2 regions of the Pseudalkalibacillus sp. A8 genome follow, and region 2 is predicted to be linked to the other one. Evidence: a T-box and tRNA genes for the amino acid it is inferred to sense, from the RefSeq annotation. Region 2 holds a T-box; the other holds one or more tRNA genes.
What was found. A T-box is a leader RNA that pairs with one kind of tRNA and senses whether it is charged. The one in region 2 lies ahead of alaS (alanine--tRNA ligase), so its partner is inferred to be a tRNA-Ala.
Positions count from the first base shown of each region.

Region 1 (7,310 bases), 2.3 Mb from region 2:
AGGACTCGTGGAGCGCTTTGAAGTGAGAATGCCGGTATGAGTAGCGAAAAGAGAAGTGAGAATCTTCTCCATCGAAAGCCCAAGGTTTCCTGAGGAAGGCTCGTCCGCTCAGGGTTAGTCGGGACCTAAGCCGAGGCCGAAAGGCGTAGGCGATGGCCAACAGGTTGATATTCCTGTACCACCTCCTTTCCGTTTGAGCAACGGGGGGACGCAGGAAGGTAGGGAGAGCGCGCTGATGGATATGCGCGTCCAAGCAGTCAGGCCGGTGGATAGGCAAATCCGTCCACCATACGGCGGAGCTGTGATGGCGAGGGAACTAGAGTACCGAAGTCCCTGATCCTACACTGCCAAGAAAAGCCTCTAGCGAGGAAAGAGGTGCCCGTACCGTAAACCGACACAGGTAGGCGAGGAGAGAATCCTAAGATGCTCGGGAGAACTCTCGTTAAGGAACTCGGCAAAATGACCCCGTAACTTCGGGAGAAGGGGTGCTCTGATAGGGTGCAAGCCCGAGAGAGCCGCAGTGAAAAGATCCAAGCGACTGTTTAGCAAAAACACAGGTCTCTGCGAAGCCGTAAGGCGAAGTATAGGGGCTGACACCTGCCCGGTGCTGGAAGGTTAAGAGGAGGGGTTATCCATTAGGAGAAGCTCTGAATCGAAGCCCCAGTAAACGGCGGCCGTAACTATAACGGTCCTAAGGTAGCGAAATTCCTTGTCGGGTAAGTTCCGACCCGCACGAAAGGTGCAACGACTTGGATACTGTCTCAACGAGAGACCCGGTGAAATTATAGTACCTGTGAAGATGCAGGTTACCCGCGACAGGACGGAAAGACCCCATGGAGCTTTACTGTAGCCTGATATTGGATTTTGGTATCGTTTGTACAGGATAGGTAGGAGCCAGAGAAGCCGGACCGCCAGGTTCGGTGGAGGCGTCGGTGGGATACTACCCTGACGGTATTGAAATTCTAACCCAGGACCGTGATCCGGTCCGGAGACAGTGTCAGGTGGGCAGTTTGACTGGGGCGGTCGCCTCCTAAAGTGTAACGGAGGCGCCCAAAGGTTCCCTCAGAATGGTTGGAAATCATTCGCAGAGTGTAAAGGCACAAGGGAGCTTGACTGCGAGACCTACAAGTCGAGCAGGGACGAAAGTCGGGCTTAGTGATCCGGTGGTTCCGCATGGAAGGGCCATCGCTCAACGGATAAAAGCTACCCTGGGGATAACAGGCTTATCTCCCCCAAGAGTCCACATCGACGGGGAGGTTTGGCACCTCGATGTCGGCTCATCGCATCCTGGGGCTGAAGTAGGTCCCAAGGGTTGGGCTGTTCGCCCATTAAAGCGGTACGCGAGCTGGGTTCAGAACGTCGTGAGACAGTTCGGTCCCTATCCGTCGCGGGCGCAGGAAATTTGAGAGGAGCTGTCCTTAGTACGAGAGGACCGGGATGGACACACCGCTGGTGTACCAGTTGTTCCGCCAGGAGCATAGCTGGGTAGCTACGTGTGGACGGGATAAGTGCTGAAAGCATCTAAGCATGAAGCCCCCCTCAAGATGAGATTTCCCATCGCGTCAAGCGAGTAAGATCCCTCAGAGATGATGAGGTTGATAGGTCTGGTGTGGAAGCGTGGCGACACGTGGAGCTGACAGATACTAATCGATCGAGGACTTAACCACTTCACTTAACATCGACAATGTTTTCAAGAACCGTTATCTAGTTTTGAGGGAACATTTTTTTAGAAAAAGCCCTTGAAAAAACTTTTATATTTTAGTAATATATATCTTGTCCTTACTAAGGATGATTGTGGATCAATTGAAAGTTGGTCTGGTGACGATGGCGAAGAGGTCACACCCGTTCCCATGCCGAACACGGAAGTTAAGCTCTTCAGCGCCAATGGTAATTGGGGGCTTCCCCCTGTGAGAGTAGGACGTCGCCGGGCCAAAAAACTTTTTTCATCTCAATGAATTATTCCACAGTAGCTCAGTGGTAGAGCTATCGGCTGTTAACCGATCGGTCGCAGGTTCGAGTCCTGCCTGTGGAGCCATTTGCTTCCATAGCTCAGCAGGTAGAGCACTTCCATGGTAAGGAAGAGGTCAGCGGTTCGAGCCCGCTTGGAAGCTCCATGAAAAGTTCATATCGGCCCCTTGGTCAAGTGGTTAAGACACCGCCCTTTCACGGCGGTAACACGGGTTCGAATCCCGTAGGGGTCACCATTCATATGGAGGATTAGCTCAGCTGGGAGAGCACCTGCCTTACAAGCAGGGGGTCGGCGGTTCGATCCCGTCATCCTCCACCATTATGCTGGCCTAGCTCAATTGGTAGAGCAACTGACTTGTAATCAGTAGGTTGGGGGTTCAAGTCCTCTGGCCAGCACCAGTTTCATTTGAAAATCAGACTTTATAGTCTTTTTTTATTGGAGGGGTAGCGAAGTGGCTAAACGCGGCGGACTGTAAATCCGCTCCCTCCGGGTTCGGCGGTTCGAATCCGTCCCCCTCCACCATTTTAAAAAAACCAAAGTTGATTATCCTTCGCGAGCCATTAGCTATGAACGAAACAGCTTATGGGTAAACTATGAATTGTCCTGATGCAGATTTCTTCGCAAGATCTGTCACTTAGAGGAAGGGACATAAGGTGAGTAAGCTTCATTATAACTTGAGCCATTAGCTCAGTCGGTAGAGCATCTGACTTTTAATCAGAGGGTCGAAGGTTCGAGTCCTTCATGGCTCACCATCTCGATTCTGATTAACCAACAATAATTTTAATCATGCGGGTGTAGTTTAGTGGTAAAACAAGAGCCTTCCAAGCTCTGGTCGTGAGTTCGATTCTCATCACCCGCTCCATCGGGGCCTTAGCTCAGCTGGGAGAGCGCCTGCCTTGCACGCAGGAGGTCAGCGGTTCGATCCCGCTAGGCTCCACCAAATCATACATAATAAACTCTCTGAACCGAATGGTTTGGAGAGTTTTTTTACATATTAAAAACAATGAGCTGGAACAAAACCAAAACCCAATTCGTGTAAGCGCTTTATATTTATCCATAAACATCAGTTAAACCCCTGTTAAACCGCATAAGTATACAGGATTTTGTCCAGTTGAACCACAGCATGATGAAGCCCTACAATAGAGAATAGATTGTCGAATGAGGAGGAAAAAAATCATGAACAAGAATATTGGAATTTTAGGTGTCCCGATGGACCTTGGCCAAATGCGCCGTGGCGTTGATATGGGACCTAGTGCAATGAGATATGCTGGTCTTATCGAAAGACTTGAAAACCTTGGCTACGATGTGGAGGATCATGGCGATGTCCAAATCCCTCAAAGGGAAAAAGTCGCAAGTAAAGAAACTAACCTTAAAAATTTAGATGGGGTTATTGAAGCGAACAACCTTTTGGCGGAAGGTGTCAATAAAATCATCGAAGATAACCGTTTCCCATTAGTGCTTGGCGGTGACCATAGCATTGCGATCGGGACGCTTGCAGGTGTGTCGAAGCATTATAAGAATTTAGGCGTCATCTGGTATGATGCCCATGGCGATTTAAATACAGGAGAAACTTCACCAAGTGGAAATATTCATGGTATGCCTCTCGCTGTAAGTCTTGGTATCGGACATGAAAGACTGCAAGAAATCGGGGGATACAGCCCGAAGGTCAAACCTGAGAATATCGTCATTATCGGCGCACGCTCGCTGGATGAAGGGGAGCGTGAATTGATCCGAGAAAAAGGAATCAAAGTTTATACGATGCACGAAATCGATAGAATGGGTATGACAAAGGTTATGCAAGAAGCGATCGAATACGTCTCGAACGAAACAGATGGTGTACACTTAAGCTTGGACCTTGATGGATTGGATCCGGCAGAGGCACCCGGTGTAGGTACTCCGGTCCTAGGCGGGATCAGCTATCGTGAAAGCCATTTGGCGATGGAGATGCTTGAAGAGGCGAAAATCCTTACCTCGGCTGAATTTGTGGAAGTCAATCCGATTCTTGATGAAAAGAACAAAACAGCCACTGTGGCCGTTGCATTGGTCGGTTCCCTTTTAGGTGAAAAGTTAATATAAATAACATTCAAAGCCTTATCGAATTTAAATGTCGATAAGGCTTTTTATCGTAAATAGAATTAACCAGCTCTCTAGGTGAGAGCTGCTGTTTGTTCATGAAGCATCTATAATTTCAGTCTTAATTGTATCGTAACGATTAAGTAGATAGTCAAGATATTGGCTGATCTCTACAACCTCCGTAGAAAACAAAGGCTTTTCTTTCGCCAGGATTAACATTTTCTTTCTCGAATTCTCAATTTCATTCAATAGAAAGCGTTCTTCAGCTGACATGCCGCCCACCTGCTTTCGCCTATAGTTGTTAAACATAATACCCGATAAATAAGAAAATAAACCTATATTAACAAAAATATTCATCACTTGGAAGTTGTCTCATGTTAGAATAAAAAAAGAAGAATCTACTCCATAAGTAGTATATTCAAACAATGGAGTATCGGGGGTGGGGTTCCTAAATGGATATAACGGTTAAGCGTTTGGTCCGCTCTGTAAAAAAAGGGGATCAAAAAGCCTTTGAAGAACTTGTAGAAATTTATAAAGATAAAGTATACCATATCGTCTACCGGATGTTAGGGAATGTGCATGAAGCAGAGGATATAGCTCAGGAAGCATTTGTACGGGCTTATATACATATTGAACGATTTAATGAGGCACATAAATTTTCTACTTGGTTGTATCGAATTGCAACCAATTTGACGATTGATCGTATACGTAAGAAGAAGCCGGATTATTACCTGGATGCAGAACTAGCCGGGGGTGAAGGCCTAACCCTCTATTCTCAAATAGCAGTCGCAGAACAATTGCCAGAAGAAAAAATTGAAACCTTTGAACTTCAAGACCGTATACAGAAGGAGATCCTGCATTTGCCTCCGAAATACCGCTCAGCTATTGCACTGAAATATTTGGAGGAACTGTCTTTAAAAGAGATCAGTGAAATATTGCAGATTCCAGTTTCAACAGTAAAAACTCGTATCCATCGTGGTCGGGAAGCACTTCGTAAACGGTTGAAAGATCTGGATTGTTAGGAGGATAAGTAGAAATGAAATGCGATGGTAAATATTCATCCTATATGCATAAATGGGTCGATGAAGAAATCGAGCCTCTTGAAAAAATAGAATTGCTTCAACATACAAAATCATGTTCTGAATGCAAGGAAAAATTTGAAGAGCTCAAAAATGTCGATCAATTACTGCATGGCCATCACCCTCTAAAAGCACCAAATGGTTTTACTTCAAAAGTTATGGACCAATTACCTAGGGAAAAAGCCTCCTCAAAAATGAGAAGGTGGTTCCACCATCATCCACTCTTGACAGCTGCGATTCTCTTTCTTTTGTTGATGTCGAGCACTATTTATAGTGAATGGGGAAGTAATAAGGGTAATCCGATTTCCGTGTCAGCAAACGGAGCACAAGTTAAAATAGACCAGGAAAATGGAAAGGTCATTGTACCTGAAGGCGAGATTGTAAAAGGTGATTTGGTAGTAAGGAATGGTGATGTAGAAATTGCAGGGAAAGTAGAAGGTAACGTTACAGTCATCAATGGAAGCCATTACCTTGCTTCAGCAGGGCATATTGCAGGAGATAGTGAAGAGATCCATAAGATTACGGAATGGGTCTGGTACCGTTTGAAAGATGGAGCCAGCACAGTAAAGGAATGGTTCACTTCGGATTGACCAGAAAGCCAAATGTATTTTCATATGAAATAGTGGAGTGGCTTAGAAGCATCTCGGACAAGCGGAGGTGTTTCGGGGATCACTCCCTTGTTATATTTCTTTATCACATCATCTGCTTATACTCACTCGGTGTCCGCCTTCCTTGCTTCTGAATTTTTTTGGGTACATACGGAGTGTTATTGACGGAACCTTGCGAAAAATAGATATAGTGCCAAATTGTGATATAATAGAGAAGTTACATATGGTAACAAACTGAGCATATTTGGAAACAATGATATTGAGTTGATCAGTTTGGAGGATGCGTATGTTTCCTATAGGAGACTTTGACTTTAATATATTGAATTACTTGAATGATATAATTGATATCCTCTTGGTCACCTACGTGATCTATAAGCTCATCATGCTGATAAAAGGTACGAAAGCAATCCAGCTGTTAAAAGGAATCACTGTCATAATAGCGGTTTGGTTTTTCAGTGGAATTTTCAAGCTGAACACTTTATATTTTCTAATGAACCAAACACTACTATACGGTTTCCTAGCAATCATCATCATCTTCCAGCCGGAGCTTCGACGTGCGCTTGAACAGTTGGGTCGAGGTAGATTCTTCTCAAGAGGCATGATTGCAGAAGAAGAGGAAAAGAGAAGTACGATTGAAGCGATGTTAAAGGCGACCAATTATATGGCCAAACGTCGTATTGGTGCTCTCATTACTATTGAAAGGGAAACGGGTCTCGATGATTACGTAGAAACTGGTATTCCGATCAATGCTAATCTGAGCTCAGAACTCTTGATCAATATTTTTATCCCGAATACCCCGTTGCATGATGGGGCTGTCATCATCAACGATAATCAAATCCTGGCAGCTGCAAGTTACCTCCCTCTATCGGAAAGCCCGTTCATTTCAAAAGAACTGGGAACGCGCCATAGAGCTGCTTTAGGTATATCAGAAGTAACAGATAGTCTGACGTTGGTTGTCTCTGAAGAAACTGGAAATGTTTCTCTCACAAAAAATGGTGAACTCTACCGTAATTTAGATGAGGACATGTTACGAAAACTGTTAGAGGCTGAAATTATGACAAAATCTAAATCAACTTCCTCATCAAAGTGGAATTGGAGGGGGAAGAAAGATGGATAGACTGCTTAAATCTCCATGGTTTGTAAAAGTCACAGCTTTTCTGATCGCTTTGATGATGTATACGACTGTCCATATCAATGACCAACAGGCTAATGAAGAGGATCAAGGCCTCCCAACTAATGGGGAGGAGGCATTTAAAACGGTTAATCTTGACGCCGAATATGATGAAGATAAGTATGTTTTATTGGGGATGCCTGAAACAGTCGGCGTAAGGTTCCAAGGTACTAAATCGGATATTATGAGATTTAACCTTCAACGGGCTCCAAAGGCTTATATCGATCTAAGGGATAAAGGGCCTGGTCAATACGAAGCAGAAGTGAAATTCGAGAATCTCCCTAGTGGTATTGAAGCGTTTCCGAGAGAAAGTACAATCGATGTGACGTTACACGAAAAGAAAACCGAAACATTCCCAGTGACAGTGCAGCTCCTTGGGGAAAATGAATTGCAAAAAGGCTATATTGCCG
Region 1 is NZ_CP174509.1:190,908-198,217, forward strand. It holds rRNA gene ACJROX_RS01040 (23S ribosomal RNA) at 1-1,667, shown strand, start outside; rRNA gene rrf (5S ribosomal RNA) at 1,815-1,930, shown strand; tRNA gene ACJROX_RS01050 (tRNA-Asn) at 1,961-2,035, shown strand; tRNA gene ACJROX_RS01055 (tRNA-Thr) at 2,039-2,114, shown strand; tRNA gene ACJROX_RS01060 (tRNA-Glu) at 2,130-2,204, shown strand; tRNA gene ACJROX_RS01065 (tRNA-Val) at 2,212-2,287, shown strand; tRNA gene ACJROX_RS01070 (tRNA-Thr) at 2,292-2,367, shown strand; tRNA gene ACJROX_RS01075 (tRNA-Tyr) at 2,407-2,491, shown strand; tRNA gene ACJROX_RS01080 (tRNA-Lys) at 2,646-2,721, shown strand; tRNA gene ACJROX_RS01085 (tRNA-Gly) at 2,758-2,831, shown strand; tRNA gene ACJROX_RS01090 (tRNA-Ala) at 2,834-2,909, shown strand; gene rocF (arginase) at 3,146-4,045, shown strand; gene ACJROX_RS01100 (Spo0E family sporulation regulatory protein-aspartic acid phosphatase) at 4,139-4,315, opposite strand; gene sigW (RNA polymerase sigma factor SigW) at 4,495-5,064, shown strand; gene ACJROX_RS01110 (anti-sigma factor) at 5,079-5,711, shown strand; gene cdaA (diadenylate cyclase CdaA) at 6,016-6,846, shown strand; gene ACJROX_RS01120 (YbbR-like domain-containing protein) at 6,839-7,310, shown strand, end outside.
Region 1: it encodes a tRNA-Ala, which carries the amino acid that the T-box ahead of alaS (alanine--tRNA ligase) is inferred to sense. The anticodon was not compared.

Region 2 (7,310 bases):
AAACCTTTTATTCTGTATTGAAGGTATCCACAAAAGAATCCAATTTAGCCGGAATAGAAAAAGAAATGATCATGGTAGGCACATTCCCTGTGTTGATGGAAGAAGAGACGTATATTTTCTGGGGGGATGTGAAAGACCATCCAAAATACGGGAAACAGTTTGTCGTGGAATTTTACAGAAAAGATCTCCCTCGGACTGAAGATGGCATGGTTCAATACCTTTCCAGTGATTTGTTCAACGGAATTGGGAAAAAGACGGCGGAAAAGGTCATTCGTACACTTGGTGAAGATGCTTTTTCAAAAATCATCGAAGATCCCGATGTTTTGAATGAGGTCAAGGATTTGTCGGAAGAACGCGCAAGGACCATTTATGAAACGTTGATGGAACACCAAGGTCTTGAACAGCTTTTGAGTACCTTGCATCGATACGGGATCGGGCCTGCCATTGCGATGAAAATCTACCAGTCTTATAAAGACGAAGCCATTTCTATCATCCAGTCGAATCCATATCAACTGATTTATGATATTGACGGGATCGGTTTTCGCAGAGCGGATGAGCTCGGAAATGCTTTAGGGATTGAGGAAACATCATCCGAGCGTGTTCAAGCAGGTCTTCTTTATAACCTGAAAGAACTCTGCAACCAGCACGGACATACATATATAGAAGTTGATGAACTGATTGAAGAAACAAAAGAACTGCTCTTTACCAAGCCGCTGGACTTTGAAATGGATTTTTACAGCGAGATCGTCTCCTTACACGGTGCCGGGAAAGTGATCATCAAGGATGAAAACGCGTATCTGCCTTCTCTTTATTTTGCTGAATATGGTCTTCTCCAAAAGCTTGAACGTTTATTGAAACAAGACGAATATGACCGGATAGAACTGTCTGACTTCTACAATGCACTCGGGACGCTTGAAGAAACCCAGGGAATCGAATATGCTGAGGCCCAGAAGGATGCAATCTATAAGGCGCTCACTTCCCCTATGATGATTTTGACAGGGGGTCCTGGTACTGGGAAAACCACAGTCATCAAAGGAATCATTGAAACGTACGCCGAAATTCATGGGCTTTCGTTGGATATCCATAATTACAAGGATGACGATTTCCCATTCTTACTCGTCGCGCCGACCGGTCGTGCCGCCAAACGGATGAGTGAATCTACCGGACTTCCAGCAGTAACGATACATCGCTTGCTCGGCTGGAAAGGTGGCAGTGGATTTGAATATCATGAAGAAAATCCGATTGCCGGGCGGCTTCTGATCATTGATGAAATGTCCATGGTCGATGTACGACTTGCTTATCGTTTATTTGATGCTTTACCTGAAGAGATCCAGGTGATTATGGTAGGAGATGAAGATCAGCTTCCATCTGTAAGCCCAGGACAGGTCTTGAAGGATTTTATCAGTTCAAAAGTAATACCGACCGTGCGGCTTGATGAAATTTATCGACAAGCAAAAGGGTCGACCATTGTACAGTTGGCTCATGAAATGAAAAAAGGCGGTTTGCCACAGGATCTCAAGGATCCTCAACACGATCGCCGTTTTTTTCCATGTTCGCAAGATCAAGTTACAAAAGCGGTCCTTCAAGTTTGTAAAAGTGCCATGACAAAAGGATATACAGCCAGGGATGTCCAAGTTTTAGCACCGATGTACCGCGGACGCGCTGGAATAGATGAACTTAACAAAGAATTGCAGTCAATGTTCAATCCTTCTCATGACCAAAAGAAAGAAATCGAGTATTTTCAAACGGTCTACCGTGTAGGTGATAAAGTTCTCCAGCTAGTCAATGTACCAGAAGAGCAGATCTTCAATGGGGATATAGGAGAAATCGTTTCGATCATCTATGCAAAAGAAACGGCCGATAAAGAAGAACAGATTGTGGTTTCCTTTGACGGAATTGAAGTGACCTTCAAAAAGACAGATCTCAACCAGATCACCCATGCTTATTGCTGTTCCATCCATAAATCGCAAGGAAGCGAGTTTCCGATTGTCGTATTACCGATTGTAAAAGGATATTATCGGATGCTGCGCCGTAATTTGATTTACACTGCAGTAACGAGAAGCAAAGAGTATTTGATTCTTTGCGGCGAAATGGATGCGCTGGAAAGAGCGGTGCAGCAAAATGATTCAGGGACTCGCAACTCCCATCTCAGTAGAAAACTAAGAGATACAGTTGAAACCTCCCTTATAAACGGGACTAAAAGTGAGAGCGTATAAACTAAGAGGAAACGGGACATCCTATTCGTAGCACTTTTTGATTTATTCAAGAGGAGGAACGAACATGAGATGTCCCAACTGCCAATGCAAAGATCTTGGCAAAATCGGGGTTGACCAATATTACTGTTGGGGATGTTTCATCGAACTGACGGCTGTTGATGGCAAACTGGCTCTCAATCAAGTAGAGGAAGATGGCAGTTTGACTTCTTTGGATGATTTGTTCGATGATGACGATCTAAGTATTTCAATGTAACTTCAAACTGGGATGGTGTTAAATATGAATCGTACTATCATGACTATAGCAACGACCTGTGCCGGTGCCTATCTTATCAAATCTTTATACGGAAAAGATATGAGGCGAAATCGTTTGTTTTCGGGTAAGAGAATGAAACGGATTCGCAAAAGAATTGCAAAAGCGATTTCTTGATCAGGACTGACGTTCATGTGAATGTCAGTTCTTTTGCTTTTTACGACAACCTGCTAGTTATTCAGAAGGTTTTGTTAAATTTTAATGCAGGATTTTTATAGAACATTACTTTAAGCGAAAATCACGACACTCCTGCGGAAAAATCGATCCAGGCGAGACCCTACATCGACCTAAGGATCTTCGAGTGTAATAATGAACTTCGACTAAATACCACCACGTCCTGCGCCTGCGGTTACTCGGCGCAAAACTACAAGGATGAAATTTAAGTCCGCTGTGGTCTTGTGGTGAACGTTGAAGCCAGCATAAGGAAAGCTTCTAAGAATTCTCAACTCAGACACGGAAATGATTTCATTTTTGTGTTGTGATCCTGTGCAAGTGACCGAGGCTTGCGGAATTAGGCTAATTCAGAGAAGTAATGTCTAGCTCAGCGACCAGTCACTTGGATCACTTTCCTGCGGCGGTAACACACTGATTTAACATCTTATGTGTGAGCCCACGCAGAACCGAACTTTGTTTGGTTCGAGCCTCCTCGTCAGTCTTCCAGTGACCTATGTGACTAAGCGTGGTCGCTTCCGCTTTTCTTAAGCCCGCGGAAAGGGAGTGATTTTCGCAAAAACCAACGGTTAAGTATGATAAAGCTATTCAAAAAGAAATGAATAGCCGGTCTGTTTAAGCACACGTTAAAGATACGAGAAAATGTGAAGAGAACCGGTGGCGCTTATGAAAAAACTATTTACAATTGAAGCACTGGTAAGGCTTGGTATGGTCTTATTGACTTTATTATGTGCCTTCGTTCTTATGAAACTGAAACCGTTTTGGGATCCGATCCTTGATACGCTCATGGCAGTATTCCTGCCTTTTTTCGTTGCGATCTTCATCACATATCTCTTACATCCAATTGTAGAGTGGATTCATAGGAGGGGGATTCCGCGTTCGATCGCTATACTTATCATCTATCTTACCTTTTTCGGCGGTACAGGATACCTGATTGTTAAAAGTGTCCCGTATCTGATCTCCCAACTGAAAGATCTGAGTGACCAATTACCTTATTTATCTGAAACCTATAGCACATGGGTCAGGGAATTTTACGAACATACCGACAATCTTCCGGAAGCAGTTCATATAGAGTTTGAAAAGACGCTGAACTCGGTTGAAAAGTACTTGAAAGGGTTGATTGCTGGTATTCTCGGGACTATAAAAGGGTTTTGGCGTAATCTATTTGCATGGGTCGTTATTCCATTCCTCGTTTTTTATATGCTTAAGGATTTTAAAAGAATTATGAGGGGTATGTGGAACATCACGCCGAAAAAGTGGCAGGAGCCGGGAAAGAAGATCATTGATGATATTGATGTATCGCTGGGTAACTATATACGAGGCCAGTTGACAGTGGCTTGTGTATTGGCTGTCCTTGCAATCGCCGCGTTCTGGATAGCAGGAATACCTTATCCAATAATTCTCGGTATCATCATCGGTGTCACTGATTTCATACCCTATTTCGGGCCGATTCTTGGGGCGGTCCCAGTTGCCTTGATTGCCGCTACGATATCAGTAAATAAACTATTGATCGTCATAGGAATAGTAATTGTCCTTCAATTTATCGAAGGAAATATCCTTGGGCCGTTGATCGTCGGAAAAACATTGCACATTCATCCTATTGGAATCATATTTGCACTATTGATCGGGGGGGAAATCGGAGGGATCGTCGGGTTATTGCTTGCTGTACCTTTGTTCGCAATAGGGAAAGTCATCTTACAAAATGCAAGAGAGTATTTCTGAAATGTTGACAATGCTGAAAATTAAAGTCTATAATTAACGACAGCAGAACATGAATATGTAAAATGATGATGGAATGAGTAAGTCAAAGCCCTTCCTTTCAGAGAAGAACCTCCCTGGCTGAAAGAGGTTCTGGATGAAGATTGACTGAACGCTGATCCGGAATGCAGGCAAACCCTGCCGGCGCACACCGTTAATGTGTCGAGGTGATGAATGCGCGTTTGTATTCATAACCAGGGTGGTACCGCGTGATAACTCTCGTCCCTGTTTTGAGGATGAGAGTTTTTTTGTTTGCTAAAAAAACTTATTGGATCTCAATAAACGAAAATAGGAGGGAATCAATGATGAAAACACTTACTTCAGCTGATGTAAGACAAATGTATTTGGATTTTTTCAAAGAAAAAGGTCATAAGGTCGAACCAAGTGCATCCCTTGTGCCACATGAAGATCCTACACTACTATGGATCAACAGCGGGGTTGCAACCTTGAAGAAATACTTCGACGGTCGTGTGGTGCCAGAAAATCCACGTATCGTTAATGCACAAAAATCAATCCGTACGAATGATATCGAGAATGTAGGGAAAACTGCCCGGCATCACACCTTCTTTGAAATGCTCGGAAACTTTTCAATCGGGGATTATTTCAAAAAAGAAGCGATCCATTGGGCTTGGGAATTCTTAACCGACGATAAATGGCTCGGGATCGATGCTGAAAAACTTGCAGTCACGATTCACCCTGAAGACGATGAAGCACATGACATCTGGCATAACGAAATTGGCCTTCCGAAGGAAAAGATCATCCGTTTAGAGGAAAATTTCTGGGATATCGGTGAAGGACCGAGTGGACCGAATACGGAAATCTTTTATGATCGCGGTGAGAAATATGGAAATGATCCAAATGATCCTGAACTTTTTCCAGGTGGTGAAAACGAACGTCACTTAGAAATCTGGAACCTTGTATTTTCCCAATATAACCATAATCCTGATGGAAGCTATACACCGCTGCCTAAGAAAAACATCGATACTGGAATGGGGCTTGAACGCGTCATTTGTGCCTTACAGGACGCTCCGACAAACTATGAAACAGATCTGTTCATGCCAATGATTGAAGCGACAGAAAAAATTTCAGGCATCGATTATGGGAAGAATCCAGAGATTGATACTGCCTTCAAAGTGATTGCTGACCATATCCGTACAGTCACATTTGCAGTAGCAGACGGGGCATTACCTTCAAATGAAGGACGGGGCTATGTATTACGCCGTCTTATCCGCAGAGCGATCCGCTTCGCTAAACAGTTGAACATCAGTAAGCCGTTCATGTTTGAGCTTGTACCTGTTGTGGCAGAAGTCATGAAGGATTTCTATCCGAATGTTCTTGAAAACTCCGATTTCATCCAAAAAGTTGTTAAGAATGAGGAAGAACGGTTCCATGAAACCATCAACGAAGGCTTAGCGATTTTATCCCAAATGATGAAACAAGCAAAAGAGAGCGGGAGGAATGAACTTTCAGGATCAGATGCATTCAAACTATATGATACGTATGGATTTCCTTTCGAATTGACTGAAGAATATGTAGAAGAAGAAGGTTTGACAGTCAATCGAGAACAATTCGAGGTGGAAATGGAAGCTCAGCGGGAGCGGGCACGTTCGGCTCGTCAAGACACAGGATCCATGCAAGTACAGACAGGGGTTCTAAGTGATATCAAAACAGCGAGTGAATTCATCGGTTATGATCAACTTCATGGAGTCTCTAAGGTCAGTGTAATTGTCAAAGGAAGCGATGTAGCCAGTGAAGCCAAAGCTGGTGAAGAAGTTCTTGTCATTCTTGATCATACGCCGTTTTATGCAGAGAGCGGTGGACAGATCGCTGATAAAGGAACGTTGGAAAATGACAATGTGTTTGCTGTCGTGAAAGATGTCCAAAAAGCACCGAATGGGCAAAACCTCCATACGGTCTATATTGAAAAAGGTGAATTGAAATTGGATGATACGGTTGAATCAAAAGTCAATGAAATAAGCCGTGCCGGTGTCATCAAAAACCATACCGCAACTCACCTGCTTCACCAGGCTCTTAAAGATGTCCTAGGTAAGCATGTAAATCAAGCTGGTTCGCTGGTAACACCGAATCGTTTGCGGTTCGACTTCTCACACTTCAATCAGATCAGTCCAGAGGAATTGGAAAAGATCGAATCAATCGTCAATGAAAAAATCTGGAGTACAATTCCTGTAGAAAAAATGATCAAGCCTATTGAAGAAGCTAAAGCGATGGGTGCTATGGCACTTTTCGGTGAAAAATACGGTAGTGAAGTACGTGTCGTAAAAGTAGGAGATTACAGTCTTGAGCTTTGTGGGGGTTGCCACGTTGCAAATACTGCAGAAATCGGGTTGTTCAAAATCGTAGCCGAATCAGGCATCGGTGCTGGGACACGCAGGATCGAAGCAGTCACAAGTGAAGGTGCATACCGCCATATGACAGGACAAGTTCAAATACTGAAGGATACAGCTGAAGCTTTAAAAGCCAACTTGAATGATGTACCAGCAAAAGTCGGGGCAATGCAATCACAAATCAAAGAGCTGCAGCGGGAAAATGAATCACTGAAAGGTAAACTCGCGAACATTGAAGCAGGCTCATTGATCGATCATGCTGAAGAAATCAATGGGGTAAAAGTATTGGCTAGAAAAGTTTCCGCAAGTGATATGAATAATCTCCGTTCAATCGTAGATGATTTAAAGAACAAGATCGGTAGTGGCGTTGTCGTTCTTGGATCGGCTCAAAATGAAAAAGTGAATATTGTTGCAGGAGTTACGGATAATTTAACGAAAGAAGGCTATCATGCAGGTAAAATCGTAAAGGAAGTCGCTACCCGATGTGGAGGCGGTGGAGGTGGACGTCCA
Region 2 is NZ_CP174509.1:3,956,369-3,963,678, reverse strand. It holds gene ACJROX_RS20365 (ATP-dependent RecD-like DNA helicase) at 1-2,216, shown strand, start outside; gene ACJROX_RS20360 (hypothetical protein) at 2,281-2,469, shown strand; gene ACJROX_RS20355 (hypothetical protein) at 2,494-2,643, shown strand; gene ACJROX_RS20350 (AI-2E family transporter) at 3,364-4,419, shown strand; T-box leader at 4,476-4,685, shown strand; gene alaS (alanine--tRNA ligase) at 4,761-7,310, shown strand, end outside.